One region of the Saccharothrix sp. NBAS 001 genome, then DNA from elsewhere that is predicted to be linked to it. Evidence: riboswitches for the same ligand, from Rfam matches in the RefSeq annotation. Region 1 holds a riboswitch; the other holds the start of a gene.
The links. Region 1 has a riboswitch for cobalamin ahead of metE (5-methyltetrahydropteroyltriglutamate--homocysteine S-methyltransferase). Riboswitches for the same ligand answer to the same signal wherever they lie in the genome.
Positions count from the first base shown of each region.

Region 2: it holds a riboswitch for cobalamin, as region 1 does, so the genes downstream of both, AC0HI0_RS04565 (CbtB domain-containing protein) here and metE (5-methyltetrahydropteroyltriglutamate--homocysteine S-methyltransferase) in region 1, are expected to answer to the same signal.

Region 1 is NZ_CM153251.1:1,458,034-1,466,310, reverse strand. Features, by position in the region: gene metE (5-methyltetrahydropteroyltriglutamate--homocysteine S-methyltransferase) at 1-2,135, opposite strand, end outside; cobalamin riboswitch at 2,253-2,462, opposite strand; cobalamin riboswitch at 2,598-2,815, shown strand; partial or broken gene AC0HI0_RS06365 (ribonucleoside-diphosphate reductase subunit alpha) at 2,882-5,796, shown strand; gene AC0HI0_RS06360 (ribonucleotide-diphosphate reductase subunit beta) at 5,793-6,863, shown strand; gene nrdR (transcriptional regulator NrdR) at 6,987-7,463, shown strand; gene AC0HI0_RS06350 (DUF6069 family protein) at 7,477-7,992, opposite strand; gene AC0HI0_RS06345 (transposase family protein) at 8,248-8,277, shown strand, end outside.
Region 2 is NZ_CM153251.1:1,012,822-1,021,098, reverse strand. Features, by position in the region: gene AC0HI0_RS04580 (GNAT family N-acetyltransferase) at 1-340, opposite strand, end outside; gene AC0HI0_RS04575 (GNAT family N-acetyltransferase) at 518-1,699, shown strand; gene AC0HI0_RS04570 ((2Fe-2S)-binding protein) at 1,783-2,460, shown strand; cobalamin riboswitch at 2,733-2,908, shown strand; gene AC0HI0_RS04565 (CbtB domain-containing protein) at 2,940-3,125, shown strand; gene AC0HI0_RS04560 (CbtA family protein) at 3,134-3,883, shown strand; gene AC0HI0_RS04555 (HAD family hydrolase) at 4,593-5,225, opposite strand; gene AC0HI0_RS04550 (PAC2 family protein) at 6,217-7,113, shown strand; gene AC0HI0_RS04545 (MFS transporter) at 7,177-8,277, shown strand, end outside.

The sequences.
Region 1 (8,277 bases):
TTGACCCACAACCGGTTGCCGGGCACGACCCGGGACGCGGCGGCGACCAGCCCGGCCACCTCGTCGGTGCCCGGGACGCGCGGCGAGTGGATGTCGTAGACGCCCGGCCCGACGCCCCGGCTGAACCCGACCGACCGCAGGTCGTCCAGGACCTCCATCTTCGACCGGGCCGCCTCGATCGTGGTCACGTCCGCGCCGAGCCCGTCGATCGCGTCGATGACCTCGCCGAACTCCGAGTAGCACAGGTGGGTGTGCACCTGCGTGCCGGTCGCCGCGCCCGACGTGGCCAGCCGGAAGGCCCCCACCGACCAGTCGAGGTACGCCCGGTGGTCGGCGGCCCGCAGCGGCAGCAGTTCGCGCAGCGCCGGTTCGTCGACCTGGATGACGCGGATGCCGGCGGCCTCCAGGTCGGCGACCTCGTCGCGCAGCGCGAGGGCCACCTGGTCGGCGGTGTCGCCCAGCGGCTGGTCGTCGCGCACGAACGACCACGCCAGGATCGTCACCGGTCCGGTCAGCATCCCCTTCACCGGGCGGTCGGTCAGCGACTGGGCGTAGGCGCTCCACGGCACGGTGATCGGCGCTGGCCGGGACACGTCGCCGTGCAGGATCGGCGGGCGCACGCACCGCGAGCCGTAGGACTGCACCCAGCCCAGGTCGGTGACCGCGAAGCCGTCGAGGTGCTCGGCGAAGTACTGGACCATGTCGTTGCGCTCGGGTTCGCCGTGCACCAGCACGTCGAGCCCGATGTCCTCCTGCAACGCGATCACCCGGGCGATCTCGGCGCGCATCCGCTCGTCGTACTCGCCCGCCGCCAGCTCGCCCGACCGCAGGCCGGCGCGGGCGGTGCGGATCCCGGTCGTCTGCGGGAAGGACCCGATGGTCGTGGTGGGCAGCGCGGGCAGGCCGAGGTGGGCGTCCTGCGCCGCCGCCCGCTCGGCGTAGGGCGCGCGGTCGCGGTCGTGCGGCCCGAGCCCGGCCAGCCGCGCCCGCACGGTGTCGTCCCGGCGGGGAGCGGCGAGCGGCTCGTCCGCCGCGTCCGCCCATGCCCCGTCCACGCCCTCGCGCAGCGCCTGCCCGAGCAGCACGACCTCGCGGACCTTCTGCCGGGCGAACGCCAGCCGCCCGCGCACCGCCGGTTCCAGCGCGGTCTCGGCGTCGAGGTCGTAGGGCACGTGCAGCAGCGTCGAGGAGGTCGAGATCACCACCTCGTCGGCGAGGCCGAGCAGCGGCACGGCGGTGGCCAGCGCCCGGCGCAGGTCGGTGCGCCACACGTTGCGGCCGTCGACCACACCGGCCACCAAGGTCTTGTCCCGCAAGGCGGGCACGGCCGCGATGCCGTCCACCGAGCCCGCGACCAGGTCCACGCCGACGGCTTCGACGGCGGTGCCGGCGAGCACCTCCAGCGCCGGGCCGAGCGACCCGTAGTAGCCGGTGACCAGCAGCTTCGGCCGGGAGTGCAGGGACGCCAGGCGGGTGTAGGCGCGGCCGAGCGCGGCCAGCTCGGCCGACGTGCGGTCCGCGGCGAACGCGGGCTCGTCCAGCTGCACCCACCCGACGCCCTCGGCCGCCAGCTCCACCAGCAGCTCGACGTAGACGTCGACCAGGTCGTCCAGCCGCGCCAGCGGGTCGGTCCCCTTGGCCAGCAACAGGAACGTCACCGGGCCCAGCACGACCGGACGGGTGGTGACGCCCAGCGCGCGGGCCTCGCGGTACTCGGCCAGCGGCTTGTCGCCGGCCAGCCGGAACACCGTGTCCGGCTCGATCTCCGGGACCAGGTAGTGGTAGTTGGTGTCGAACCACTTGGTCAGCTCCAGCGGCGGCAGGTCGTCGGTGCCGCGCGCCGCCGCGAAGTAGCTGTCCAGCTCCGATTCGCGCCGGTAGCGCGGCGGGACCGCACCGACCAGGAACGCGGTGTCCAGGACGTGGTCGTAGAACGAGAAGGTGTTGCCGGGCACCGAGTCCAGCCCGGCGTCGCGCAGTTGCGCCCAGGTGGCCGCGCGCAGTCGCGCCGCGGTGTCCAGCAGGGCCTGCCGGTCGATGTCCCCGGCCCAGTACCGCTCGACCGCCCGCTTGAGTTCCCGACGTGGACCGATCCGGGGGTAGCCCAGGACGGTGGCGCCGATTTCGCTGGTCACTAGCTCTCTCCTCGCGAGCGCGTGGGACGCCCGGGGATTCCCGGGCACGCTTCGCGGGCGGCACGTGCCGCGTCCGCCGCTGCCCACCCGAGAGGCCACCGGACACCGCGGGCCCGGTGGGCACGCGGACGGGTGGCAGGTCTTCGGACTCGCGGGCGCACCACTCGCTCCTACCGGCCGTCGCTTCCCACGCTCGCGCGCAGTGCTCGATTGACGGCTTTCGTTCCCGCTCACCGCTGCGGGGCAGTCCCGGATTCCCACCGGGTTCCCTCTTGCCTCGCCCCGACCGACTTCAGACCGGGGCGAACCACCAGCACCCGCGAGCGTAGCGCACGGTGGGCCCCCGTCCCGAGGACCGGGAAGCGCCCGCGCGACGGCCCGCGCGACGGTCCCGGAGACCTACATCACGCGGCACGCGACACGCCCATCTGGGGTCGTGTTGCGAACCGATCTACAACATGTAGTGTCTCGCCCGTCGATGGTTCCGACGCCCTCTTCGAGGGCCGAGGAGGCAAGAGGGAACCCGGTGCGAGTCCGGGACTGCCCCGCAGCGGTGAGCGGAAACAACCGCCGTCACGAAGCACTGGGAGCGCGTGCTCCCGGGAAGCGACGGCCAGTAGGTCCGGCTGGACAGCCGGGTGTCCGCGAGTCCGAAGACCTGCCAGCGATGCGCGCGCCGACCGGCGTGCGCGTGTCCGGGGCCTCGTGGGCGGGCCGACACGGATGGTGCGCCGTCGTGCGCGCCGATGCGTGGTCGCCGCGTGCTCCGGGCCGTTGAGGCTCGCGAGGAGAGGGCTTTGTCGACCACAACCACGGGCACCGGGGTCACCCAGGTTCGGGTGATCCGCCGCGACGGCAGCGTCTCGGCTTTCGACCCCACCAAGATCCAGGTGGCGATGACCAAGGCGTTCCTGGCCGTGGAGGGCGACGGCGCGGCCGCGGCGTCGCACCTGCACCCGCTCGTGGCGGAGCTGACCGCCCAGGTGGAGGCCGCGCTGCGCAAGCACGCCCGGCCGGAGACCGCGCTGCACATCGAGCAGATCCAGGACCAGGTCGAACTCGTGCTGATGCGCGGCGGCCACCACAAGGTCGCCCGCGCCTACGTGCTCTACCGCGACGAGCACGCGAAAGCCCGCGCGGTCACGCCGGTCGCCGTCCGGTTCCGGGTGAAGGACGCCGACGGCGGACTCTCCCCGGTCGACTGGGAGCGGATCGCGGTCGTGGTCGGCGAGGCGTGCGCGGGCCTGGCGGACGTGTCGGCGGAGCCGGTGCTCGCCGAGGTCCGGCGCGCGCTCTACGACGGCATCCCGGTCGACGAACTGGCCGTCGCGCTGGTCATGTCGGCGCGGACGCTGGTGGAGACCGAGCCGAACTACTCCTTCGTCGCCGCCCGCCTGCTGCTCGACCAGCTCCGCCGCGAGGTGCTGACCAGGGTGGCGGGCCGCCCGGTGGAGGCGACCGGCGAGCAGATGTCCTATGTGGACTACTTCCCGGCGTACGTGCGGCTGGGCGTCGAGCTGGAGCGGCTGGACCCGGCGCTGGAGACCTTCGACGTGGCCCGGATCGCGGCCGCGATCCGCCCGGAGCGCGACGCGAAGTTCGACTTCCTCGGCATGCAGACCTTGTACGACCGCTACTTCCTGCACGACCACGGCGTCCGGTACGAGCTGCCGCAGGCGTTCTTCATGCGGGTCGCGATGGGGCTGGCGCTGCGCGAGGACGACCGCGAGGCGCGGGCGATCGAGTTCTACGAACTGCTCTCCACGTTCGACTTCATGTGCTCGACCCCGACGCTGTTCAACTCCGGCACCACCCGCGCCCAGCTCTCGTCGTGCTTCCTGACCACGGTCGACGACGACCTCAAGAGCATCTTCCAGAGCTACCAGAACAACGCGCTGCTGGCGAAGTTCTCCGGCGGGCTGGGCAACGACTGGACGCCGGTGCGCGGCATGGGCGCGCACATCAAGGGCACCAACGGCCAGTCGCAGGGCGTCGTGCCGTTCCTCAAGATCGCCAACGACACGGCGGTCGCGGTCAACCAGGGCGGCAAGCGCAAGGGCGCGGCGTGCGCGTACCTGGAGACCTGGCACGTCGACGTCGAGGAGTTCCTCGACCTGCGCAAGAACACCGGCGACGACCGGCGGCGCACGCACGACATGAACACCGCGAACTGGGTGCCCGACGAGTTCCTCCGCCGGGTCGAGGCGGACGCCGAGTGGACCCTGTTCTCCCCGGACGAGACGCCGGACCTGCACGACAGCTACGGCCTGGACTTCGCCGCCCGCTACCGCGCCTACGAGGCCGCCGCCGACCGGGGCGAGATCCGGGTGTTCAAGCGCGTCCGGGCCACGGAGCTGTGGCGGCGAATGCTGACCATGCTGTTCGAGACCGGCCACCCGTGGATCACGTTCAAGGACCCGTGCAACCTGCGCTCGCCGCAGCAGCACGCCGGTGTCGTGCACTCGTCCAACCTGTGCACCGAGATCACCCTGAACACCGGCGCCGACGAGGTCGCGGTGTGCAACCTCGGCTCGGTCAACCTGGCCAACCACGTGACCACGCGGGGCCTGGACGCCCAGCGGCTGGAGCGCACCGTGCGCACCGCCGTGCGGATGCTGGACAACGTGATCGACATCAACTACTACACGATCCCGGAGGCGAGCCGGTCCAACCTGCGGCACCGGCCGATCGGCCTGGGCCTGATGGGGTTCAGCGACGCGCTGTTCACCCTGCGGCTGGTGCCCGGCTCGCCGGAGGCCGTGGAGTTCGCCGACCGCAGCATGGAGCACATCGGTTACCACGCGCTGTCGGCGTCGGCGGACCTGGCGCGCGAGCGCGGCAGCTACGAGTCGTTCGACGGCTCGCTGTGGAGCCGGGGCGTCCTGCCGATCGACTCGATCGCCCTGCTGGCCGAGGCCCGCGACGGCGCGCTGGACATGGACACCTCGTCCACTCTGGACTGGGACGCGCTGCGCACCAAGGTGCGCGGCGGGATGCGCAACTCCAACACGATGGCGATCGCGCCGACCGCGACGATCTCCAACATCTGCGGTGTCGGCCAGTCCATCGAGCCGCTTTTCCGCAACCTGTACGTGAAGTCGAACATGTCCGGCGACTTCACCGTCCTCAACCGGCACCTGGTCGCCGACCTCAAGGCGCTGGGCCTGTGGGACGAGGCGATGGTGTCGGACCTGAAGTACTTCGACGGCTCGCTCGCGCCGATCGACCGGGTGCCCGACGACCTCAAGGCCCTCTACGCCACCGCGTTCGAGGTGCCCTCCGAGTGGCTGATCGAAGCCGGGTCGCGCCGCCAGAAGTGGATCGACCAGGCGCAGTCGCTCAACCTCTACATCGCCGCGCCCAACGGCCGCAAGCTCGACAACCTGTACCGGCTGGCCTGGCACAAGGGCCTCAAGACCACCTACTACCTGCGGTCCACCGCGGCCACCAGCGTGGAGAAGTCCACCCTGCGCGGCACCGACGGCAAGCTCAACGCCGTCCGGCCCGGCGCGGCACCCGCGGCTCCCCCGCCGCCTCCCCCGCGCCGACGCCCGCCGCGCCGCCCCCGCCGGCGGCCGTGCCGGCGACGATCCCGACCGTGACGTCGGACGACGCGCTCGTCTGCTCGATCACCGACCCCGACTGCGAGGCCTGCCAGTGACCACCGACCTCCCCGACACCTCCGGCCTGGGCTCCATCGAGCGCGGCGCGGGCCGGGTGCACGTCGACGACAAGTCGATGATCAACGCCCGCGCGGACGTCAACCAGCTGCTGCCGCTGAAGTACCACTGGGCGTGGGAGAAGTACCTGGCCGGCTGCGCCAACCACTGGATGCCGACCGAGGTCTCCATGCAGGCCGACATCGCCCTGTGGCGCTCCCCCACCGGGCTGACCGAGGACGAGCGCCACACCATCAAGCGCAACCTCGGCTTCTTCGCCACCTCGGAGTCGTTGGTGGCCAACAACATCGTGCTGGCCGTGTACCGCCACCTGACCAACCCCGAGTGCCGCCAGTACCTGCTGCGCCAGGCGTTCGAGGAGGCCGTGCACACCCACACCTTCCAGTACATCTGCGAATCGCTGGGCCTGGACGAGGGCGAGCTGTTCAACATGTACCGCGAGGTGCCGTCGATCACCGACAAGGCCGCGTGGGCGCTGAACTACACCCAGCACCTCGAAGACCCCGAGTTCCGCACCGGCACGCCGGAGACCGACCAGGCGTTCCTGCGCGACCTGGTGGCGTTCTACGTGGTGTTCGAGGGCATGTGGTTCTACACCGGCTTCGCCCAGATCCTCTCGTTCGGGCGGCGCAACAAGATGATCGGCATCGCCGAGCAGTACCAGTACATCCTGCGCGACGAGTCGATCCACCTGAACTTCGGCATCGACTCGATCAACCAGATCAAGATCGAGAACCCGCACCTGTGGAGCGACGCCTTCCAGGCCGAGGTGCGCACCATGCTGGGCGAGGCGTGCGAGCTGGAGATCGCCTACGGCCGCGACACCATGCCCAACGGCCTGCTCGGCCTCAACGCCGACCAGTGCGAGCAGTACATGCACTTCATCACCAACCGCCGCTGCGCGCAGCTCGGCCTCGCCCCGGTCTTCGGCCCGTCGGACAACCCGTTCCCGTGGATGTCCGAGGCGATCGACCTGAAGAAGGAGAAGAACTTCTTCGAGACCCGGGTGACCGAGTACGCCTCCGGCGCGTCGCTCGACTGGGACTGAGCCGAGCACGGGGGGCCGGGGCGCGGACCCCGGCCCCGGCTACGGTAGCGCGAGATCTGTCCAGCGCCCGTCGCGACCGCCCCGGCGCGACGGGCGTCCAGGCCGTGGGAAAGGCGACCAGCTGTGCGCTGCCCGTTCTGCCGCAACGCGGACTCCCGCGTGGTCGACTCGCGCGAGGTCGACGAGGGCCAGGTGATCCGCCGCCGGCGGTCGTGCGCCGCCTGCGGGCGCAGGTTCACCACGGTCGAGGAAGCCGTCCTGGCCGTGGTCAAGCGCTCCGGGGCGACCGAGCCGTTCAGCCGGGACAAGGTGGTCAACGGCGTGCGCCGGGCCTGCCAGGGCCGCCCGGTGCACGAGGACGCCCTGCACCTGCTCGCCCAGCGCGTCGAGGAGACCATCCGCTCGACCGGGTCCGCCGAGATCCCCAGCCACGAGGTGGGCCTGGCGATCCTCGGCCCGCTGAGCGAACTCGACCAGGTCGCCTACCTGCGCTTCGCCAGCGTGTACCGGTCCTTCTCGTCGGTCGAGGACTTCGAGAAGGCGATCACCGCGCTGCGCACCGGGCAGGACGACGCCACCGGGCCGGACGAGCAGGAGTAGGCCGCCCCGGCGGTCAGACCCCCGGTCCGCGATCCGGGTACCCACGATCGGTGTACCCGCGATCCGGGTACACCCGGTCCGGGTACGCCCTGGTGCCACTGCGGGCCACCCCGTTGAGCATGAGCACGATCGAGACCCCGAGCACCAGGTTGATCAGGGCGGTCGCCAGGCCGGGGCCACCCAGGCCGCCGATGCCCAGCGGCAGGATCACCGCGATGGCGGTCAGCAGCAACCCGATCCAGGTGAAGAACTGGCGCGACCGGGGCGTGCTGACGATCAGCAGGTTGAGCAGACCGGTCGCGAGCAGCGCCGCCAGCGCGGCGCCCAACGCGTAGGTCACGGTGTTGGCGTTGCCCCACACGCCCTCGCCCTCCGGCGCGAGCACGGCGACCCCGAGCAGGCCGCGCGCGACCAGGATGCCGACGACGGCGAGCAGCGCGGCGACGACGGCCGTGGCGAACCCGCCCGCCCACAGCCGACCGGCGCCCGCCGAGGCCGGCGGCACGAACGCCTCCGTCGGGCCGGTCACCGCGCGCCTCCCGCCCCGGGCACCCGCCGCACGCAGCCCGGCACCACCGACATCGCGACCATCCCCTCTCGACCGACCTCCCGGACAGTGTCGCGCCGACCGGCGCGCGCTGCCCGCCGGCGAACCCCGCTCAGGTCACCGGAACGGGTGAACGCGGGCCGCGTCGCGTGGACGCGCGAAGGCCGGCGCGCGCCGTCCGGTCGTGGTCGGTGTGGACACGTCAGGGGACAATGGACGTGAGGCGGAGGTGGTCCGGTGACGGAGTCGGCAGACGGTTCCCCGGCG
Region 2 (8,277 bases), 450 kb from region 1:
CGTCCACCACCCACCACGAGATGAGGGCGTCCTCCGCCGGGTCGATGTAGACGCACCCGAGCAGGGCGGTCTCGGCGTTGTCGAACAAGGCGTAGTTGAACGACTGGTGCGCTTCGGCCTCCCGCGCGTGGCGGGCGAGGTCGGCGCGGTCCGCTTCGTAGGTCATCGTCGTGGGCGGCCAGTTCCACTTCTCGCCGAAGATCGACCAGAGCCGTTCCCGCGAACCCATGACGGCGGGGTAGTCCAGGTCCACATCGGACTCCTGGATCGGCCTCAGGTGGTGGTCCGCACCCAGCTCGACACGGGTGGGGTGGACGAAGTCGGACGGCAGCCAGGACATGGCCGGATTGTGCGGCACCCGAAGCCGGGCCGCCAAATCGATTCGGTCACCGATGGACCGGGGTCCGGAGGTGCAGCCCAGCCAGCCGACCCAGACAGCAGACCCGGCCAGCCGACCCCTGACAGCCGGCCCGGAAATCCAGTGGCACGACGAGAGGAGTACGCAGACACTGCGGTGATGACGTTGCCCGACGGCTTGGTGCTGCGCACCGCCGAGCCACGCGACCTCGACCAGATCGGCAGCCTGCTGGCCGAACGGGGCGAGCCCGAGGACGCCGTCGACCACGACCTGGTGGTGTCGGACCCGGATGCCGGGTGGGAGACGTGCGCGGTCATCGTGGACGGCGACCGGGTGGTGTCCACGACGACGTTGCTGAACGAGACACTCGTGTTGGACGGCGTGGAGATCCCCGCCGGGCAGGTGGAACTGGTGGCGACCCACCGGGACTACGAGGGTCGCGGCCTGGTCCGGGAGTTGATGCGGTGGGCGCACGAGCGGTCGGCGGCGCGCGGGCAGCTGGTCAACGTCATGATCGGCATCCCGTACTTCTACCGGCGGTTCGGCTACACCTACGCGATCCCGATCGCGCCGACCCGCGACGTCGTCGGCACGCCGCCGCCGAGCACCGACGTGGTGCGTGAGGCGACGCTCGACGACATCCCGGCGATGGCGGCGTTGCAGGACGCCGAACAGCGGCGGGCCGACCTGCGGATGCCGCACGCGACCGAGCTGTGGCGTTGGCTGGTGGCGCGCGGCGGCAGCCGGCAGTGGCTGGTGGAACGGGACGGCGTGCCGGTGGGCACCGGTCGCTCGACGCCGCCGGACGAAGGCGTGCACCTAGGCGAGGTGGCCGCGGTCGACGCCGCCGCCGTGCACGCGCTGGTCGCGCACACCGGGGCGACGGCGGCCAACGAGCGTCCGGGGACGGTCGCGGGCGCGGCGCTCGAACCGCTCCTGGGGCCGGTGCCGGAGGACGCGAACTCGTACTACGTGCGGATCGCCGACCCGGTGGCGTTGCTGGACCACCTGCGTCCGGTGTTCGGCAGGCGGCTGGCCGCCTCGCCGTTCGGCGACGACGAGGGCGAGGCGGTGCTGTCGTTCTACCGCTCGCACGTCCGCCTGCCGTTCAAGGCGGGCGAGGTCGGCCAGGTCGTCCCCGGCGGAGTGATGCAGGCACCGGCCGCCGCCGGCGGGGCCGGGGTGGCGCCGGACCTGCTGGCGTCGCTGCTGTTCGGCCCGCACGGTCTGCGCGGGCTGACCGCGCGGTTCCCGGACGTCTACCCGGGCCCGAACGCCGACCTGATGACCGTGCTGTTCCCGCCGGTCCGGAGCGACATCCTGACGTTCTACATCCCGTAACCGGCCGACTCGACACCCGACCCGAGCGGCAGACCCATCACCGTGGTCGTCGTGTCCCGATCGGCGGCGGGCACACTGGCCACGTGTCCGACTACACCCCAGTGCTGTCCACGCTGCGCCGGATCCGGGGAATCAGCCCGTTCTTCGCCTTGGACGTGGGTCGCCCCGCTCCCGACGCGGACGGCGGCGGTTGGCGATCGGGCGACGACCTGGTGGGCGGGGAGGCGCTGCCGGACGCGTTGCGGACCATCGGCGAGCGGTATCGGACCGGGGAGGCCCGGGTTTCGGCGTCCCTGTTCTTCCTCGGGTACACCGCGCGGCTGCTGTGCCCCACGGTCGCCGCGCACGCCGTGGGCGGGGTCGCGCCGGACATCCGGCCGGGGAACGTGTGGTGGCACTTCGGGCCGGACGGGATGCGGGTGCGGATCGGCGAACCTGTCCCGGGTGTGTCGATCGCCGAGTCGTTGGAGCCGGTGGTGGCCGCGATCCGGGGCGTCGTGCCGGTGGCTCGGGGGTTGTTGTGGGGGAACGCGGCGTCGGCGGTCGCCGGGGCGTTGCGGACGGTGAGCCGCAGCGGCACCGCGTCCGCCGAGCAGTGCGTGGCGCTGGGCGAACGGCTGTTGGGCGAGTCGCCGCTGCTCGGGTCGGGCGACTTCATCCCGTTTCCCGGCGAGGTCGCGTTCCGGCGGCGCAGTTGCTGCCTCTACTACCGCCTCGACGGTGGCGGGACCTGTGGGGACTGCCCGCTCCCGGCGCGGTGAACCGCCGTTGCGACGGTCGCCGCAGGCGCCTGCCGCCCGGCGGGAACCAATCGTCGGTTCAGGGCGGTGCGGGACGGGCGTGCCGACATGTGGGACGCGTGGCGAACAGTCGGTGACGGCTCGGCCGGGGTGCCCTCAGGGGGCGGCGATTACCTGCGACGTCCCGGTCCGGCGGGCGGAGAACCAGGACAAAAGCGGCGCTTGATCGTGTTTGGTGCACGTGAGGTAGACGACAACTCGTCTGGTCGGTTGTGCCCGGACGCAGTGGACATCTACGGTTCCACAGCCGCAGTGGACGGGAAGCCGGTGGGAATCCGGCGCGGTCCTCGCCACTGTGACCGGGGAGCCAACCCGCCGAGAACGTCACTGGTCGCGCGGTGCGACTGGGAAGACGCGGGGACGGTGTCGATCCGGGAGTCAGGAGACCGGCTGCGGCGCGAGTAGTTGTTGACCTTCCACGAGGTATGGAGGAGGCCGTCTTGACGAGCCCCGCGCACACCCTGTCCATCCCCATTCCCAAGTGGGCCTACGCCGTCGCACTCGTCGCACTGCTGATCACCTGGCTGGTCCTCCAGGAGAACGGCATCGCGCTCGGCCACGCCGCCGAGTCGCTGCACGAGTTCTTCCACGACGGGCGTCACGCGCTCGGCGTCCCGTGCCACTAGGGCCGGCCGTGGACACCTACAAGAACCTACTGCTGCGGGGCGTCGGCGCGGGTGGCGTCGGCGGTCTGCTCGCGGGCCTGGTCGGTCTCGTCGTGGTCGAGGTGCCGATCCGGGCCGCGTTGGCCGTCGAGGAGGCCCGTGCCGCCGCGCCGGTGGAGCCCGGTGCGCACGACCACGGCGAGATGTTCGGCCGGGGCACCCAGATGCTCGGCGGCGTGCTCGCGGCGATCATCGTCGGGCTGGCGGTGGGCGCGCTGTTCGCCACCGCGTACGCCGGGTCGCGGCGCTGGTTCGCGGGCCGGCCGCCGTTCGGCCGGAGCGTGACGCTCGCGGCGGCGGTGTTCGGGGCGGCGGCGCTGCTGCCGGCCGTCAAGTACCCGGCCAACCCGCCGGCGGTGGGCGACCCGGAGACGGTGGACTACCGGACGGTGCTCTACCTCGGCGTCATCGCGGCCGGTCTGCTGGTGGTGTTCGGGGCGAGCTTCCTGGCGTCCCGGCTGGAGCACCTGAGCGGGCCGGTGCGGGCCACCGTGGTCGCGCTGGCCGTGGTGGTCGCGTTCGCGGTGATCCTGCTGGTGTTCCCGGGTCCGCCGGACGCGGTGCCGGCGGACATGCCGAGCAACGTGCTGTGGGAGTTCCGCCTCGCGTCGCTCGCCGAGACTGCCACCTTGTGGCTGGGTCTCGGCGTGGTGTTCGGTCTGCTGGTCGACCCGGCAGTGCGCGGCACCACCAGCAGGACGAAGGCCGCCGTCGCCTGACCGGAGCCGGCTCAAGGCACTGCCGACAACGGCACGTCCCCAGTTGACCGCACTGCGGGGGACGTGCCGTTGTCGCGTCCGGGCCGCGACGCCCGGCAGCTGTCCGGGGTCCAGGAGGTCTAGGCGGTGTTAGGCAGTGTCCTGTGAGCCGTTGATCAGGGTGTCTGGTGGTTCTGGTTCATGGTGGGTCGTGGTGGGCTGACCGATCGGGCGTGGGCTGTGATCGAGTCGTTGTTACCGGTACCGGGGCGTGGCCGCAGGCAGCGGATCTTCGACCGTGTGGTCGTCAAGGACGACTCGGTCGGCGAACCGGAGTGGATCATCGGCGTCGACTCCGGCATCGTCCGGGCCCACCGGCACGCCGCCGGGGCCCGGAAAAAGGGGATGCGCCGCCGGCGTCATCGTCACGCCGGGTCACGCCGGGGACGACCCTCGGCTGCCGCCGCCGCTCGACGGCAGCCGCGTCGCCCGATCCGGACCGGGACGTCCCCGCGTCCGGCCCGAGGGTGCCGTCGCGGACAAGGCCCACTCGCACAAGTCCACCGGGCGGGTCCTGCGCGGACGCGCCGGATCGTGTGCACCTGTCCCGAACGGGCAGACCAGATCACCCGCCGCGTGAGCCTCGGTCCGCGCGGCGGCCGAACTCACCATCGCCGCCATCAAGCTCTGACTCCGATGATCAACTAGATGGCCAACTACAGGACACTGCCTAGGCGCGGAGGGCGGCGAGGGCTGCCAGGTCGACGCCGACCAGGGAGTCGCGGAAGACGCGGCGTTCGCCTGGCGGCACCGGGACGTCGCACGGCACCACGAGCACCGTGCACCCCGCCGCCACCGCCGACCTCACGCCGGTCGGCGAGTCCTCGATCGCCACGCACGCCGCAGCGTCCACGCCGAGCAGGGCAGCGGCCTTCAGGTACGGGTCCGGGAGGGGCTTGTTGTTGCCGTCCACCTCGTCACCGCACACCGTCACGTCGAACAGGTCACGCCCGATGGTGTCCAGGGCGACCTCGGTCAACGCCCGCTCGGTCGAGGTCACCAACGCCATAGGCACGCCCGACGCCCGCACCGCGCGCAACGCCTCCCGAGCCCCCGGCCGCCACGGCAGCCCGGCCCGGAACACCTCTTCGGTGCGCCGAAGGATCCACGCCGCGCCGTCGGCCGTCTCCTCCTGCGTCGGGGTCAGGCCCACTTCGGCGAACAGCAACGCCATGGTCGTGGGCACGTTCGACCCGACCATGGCCTGCCGGGTCTCCAGCGACAGCGTGCCGCCCATCTTCTCGGCGAACTCGTAGAGCGGGACGTCCCACAGCTTCTCCGAGTCCAACAGGGTGCCGTCCATGTCCCACAGCACCGCTTCGACGCTCACCACGGGGCTTCCTCCACCTTCACCGAGCGGACTCTCCGCTTTCCGCACCACTCCGGACCACGGCCGTTTCGGGTCCGGGCCGGACGCACCGGTCGTGCCGGGCCGCCACTCGCCGAGCCGACCGGGCCGCCACCACCGCGCGGCGGGCGGCGCGCCCCCGCCGGTCAGGCCGGGCACCCGCCGAGTCCACCAAGGCCGCGGTGAACGGCCAGGCGGGCACGTCCTGGCCCAGTTCGGCGGTGCGGGCCCGCCCCGGGACGGCCGGGTCGTGGAAGACCTCGACCTCGCGGCCGACGGTGGACTCCGGTCCGGGGTCGCGGTACTCGGACCGGGCCGCCGTCCTGGTACCGCCGTCGACCCCGTGCCGGATGTCGACCGGTCCAGCGTCTCCGGTGTGCTTGCCGCCCGACTCCCGTGGCCCGGCTCCGGTGGCCCGGACCGGGCCACGACGCCCCGCGTCCGCACGCCCGGGTCGAGCGGATCCTGCGCCGGCCTGCCGAACGCGAGGGACGCGGCCACTCCCCCGGCCGTCGCCGGCGGTCCCGCCACCACCACCGCTGTCCGGAACCGGCGTTCCCGCCGGATCACGCGCTCCGCTCCGGTCACGCGTCGGGGTGTCGCGCCGGCCGCTGACGGGCAGGGCGAAGGCGATCGGGGCGGATCGGGCGCCGGCGTGGTCGCGGCCCGCCGATCGCGCCCGGCCCGAAGGTGTCCGGGGCGTCCGCGCCCGCCGGGCGGTCGCGGTGCGCAAGATCGGGTCCGGGTGCGTTCACGATCTCGGCGCACCGGCTGTGACCTGCGGTGTCGTTGCTCGTCGGCGGGGCTGGGCAGGGGCTGGTGTCCACCGCGCCACCCGCTGTGACGGGCCGGTCGGCCGGCGCGTCCGGGACGGGCGGGGAGACACGAGCCGACATGCCACAAGCCTACGGCGTCGGGTCCGCGGCGGTGGTCGTAGTCTGACCCGGTGACCGATCCGGACCAGGCCGCCAAGATCCCCTTCGACCCCGCGAAACCGCTCACCAACCCGATCATGGTGGCGGCGTTCGAGGGGTGGAACGATGCTGGAGACGCTGCCAGCACGGCGATCGAGCACCTCCAACTCACCTGGGACGCCACGCCGCTCGCGGAGATCGATCCGGACGACTACTACGACTTCCAGGTGACCCGGCCCACCGTCCGCATGGTGGACGGCATCACCCGAAGGGTTGAATTCCCGACTACTCGGCTGTCGGTGTGCCGGCCGCCGGGCTCGGCCACCGACGTCGTGCTGGTGCACGGCATCGAGCCGAACATGCGCTGGCGCAAGTTCGCCGCCGAGCTGCTCGGCCACATCGAGGACCTGGGCGTCACCACCGTGGTCACGCTCGGCGCGCTGCTCATGGACACCCCGCACACCCGCCCGGTCCCGGTGACCGGCACCGCCTACGACGCGGCGGCGGCGCAGAAGTTCGGGCTGGAGCGGTCCCGCTACGAGGGGCCCACCGGCATCGTCGGGGTGTTCCAGGACCTGTGCGTGCAGGCCGGTGTGCCGGCGATCTCGTTCTGGGCGGCGGTGCCGCACTACGTGTCCCAGCCGCCCTCGCCCAAGGCGACCCTGGCGCTGCTGCACCGGGTCGAGGAGGTGCTCGACGTCGAGGTGCCGCTGGGCGCGCTGCCCGAGCAGGCCGAGGAGTGGGAGCGCACGGTCAGCGAGATGGCCGACGAGGACGAGGACGTGCGCAACTACGTGCGGGCGCTGGAGGAGCGCGGCGACGCGGAGATCCAGATCACCGAGGCGAGCGGCGACGCGATCGCGGCGGAGTTCGAGCGCTACCTGCGCCGGCGGGGTCGCGGGCCGGGGCGCGGGCCGACCGGGCTGTGACCGCGCTCGGACGCTGATCACACCCCGGGCCCCGCGCGGGGGTCGGTGGGGGACACTCGGCGGGTGGCTCAGGTGCGGACGGGCACTCGGCGGCTCGCGGTGGTCGGGCTGTACGCCGGCGGCTTCCTCGGGCCGTTCGGCGGTGCGATGACCTCGTCGGTGCTGCCGGAGATCGGCGGGGACTTCCAGGTCTCGGCGGGTGCGGCGGCGACCACGCTGACCGGGTACCTGCTGCCGTTCGCCGGGTTCATGCTGTTCTCCGGGACGCTCGGCGAGCGCTGGGGCGCGCGGCGGACGGTCCGCAGCGCGTACCTGGTCTACGCGGTGGCGTCCGTGCTGTGCGCGGTGTCGTGGTCGTTCCCGGTGCTGCTCGGCGGGCGGGCGTTGCAGGGCGTGGCGAACGCGTTCACCACGCCGCTGCTGCTGGCCGCGATCGCGGCGGTGACGCCCAAGGAGCGGTTGGGCCGGGCGCTGGGGGTGTTCGCGTCCATGCAGGCCGCCGGGCAGACGTCCGCGCCGCTGGTGGGCGGCTTGGCGGCGGAGGCGTCGTGGCGGTGGGCGTTCGTCGGGGCGGCCGTGGTGGCGGGGCTGCTGGCGGCGGCCGGGGTGCCCGCCGACCAGCCGCGCACCGAGCAGCCGCCGAGGTTGCGCGCCGCGTGGCGGCCCGACGTGCTGCGGGTGGCGGCGGCCGGGTTCATCGGCTGGGGGTGCCTGGGCGGGGTGTCGTTCCTGGTCGCGCTGCGGCTGGGCGACGACTTCGGGCTGGGCGCGGGTGAGCGCGGTCTGGTGCTGACCGGGTTCGGGGTGGTCGGCATCGTGTGCGCCCGGCTGACCGGCTGGATGATCGACCACGTCGGCCCGCGCCGCTGCGTGCTGCTGGGCACCACCGCGGGCTCGGTGCTGCTGGTGCTGATCGGGATCCTGCCGAGCCTGGTCGCGGTGGGCGTGCTGTGGGCGGTGGCGGGCGCGTTCTCGCAGGCGGTGATCGTCGGGTTGAGCGCGCTGGTGCTGGGGCGCGAGGGCAACCGGGGCGGCGCGATCTCGGTGCTCCAGTCCTTCCGGTTCCTGGGCGGTTCGGCGTCGCCGATGGCGTTCGTGCCGCTCTACCACCTGTCGCCGGCCGCGTCGTTCCTCGCCCCGGCGGCCTTGGTCCTGCTGATCCCG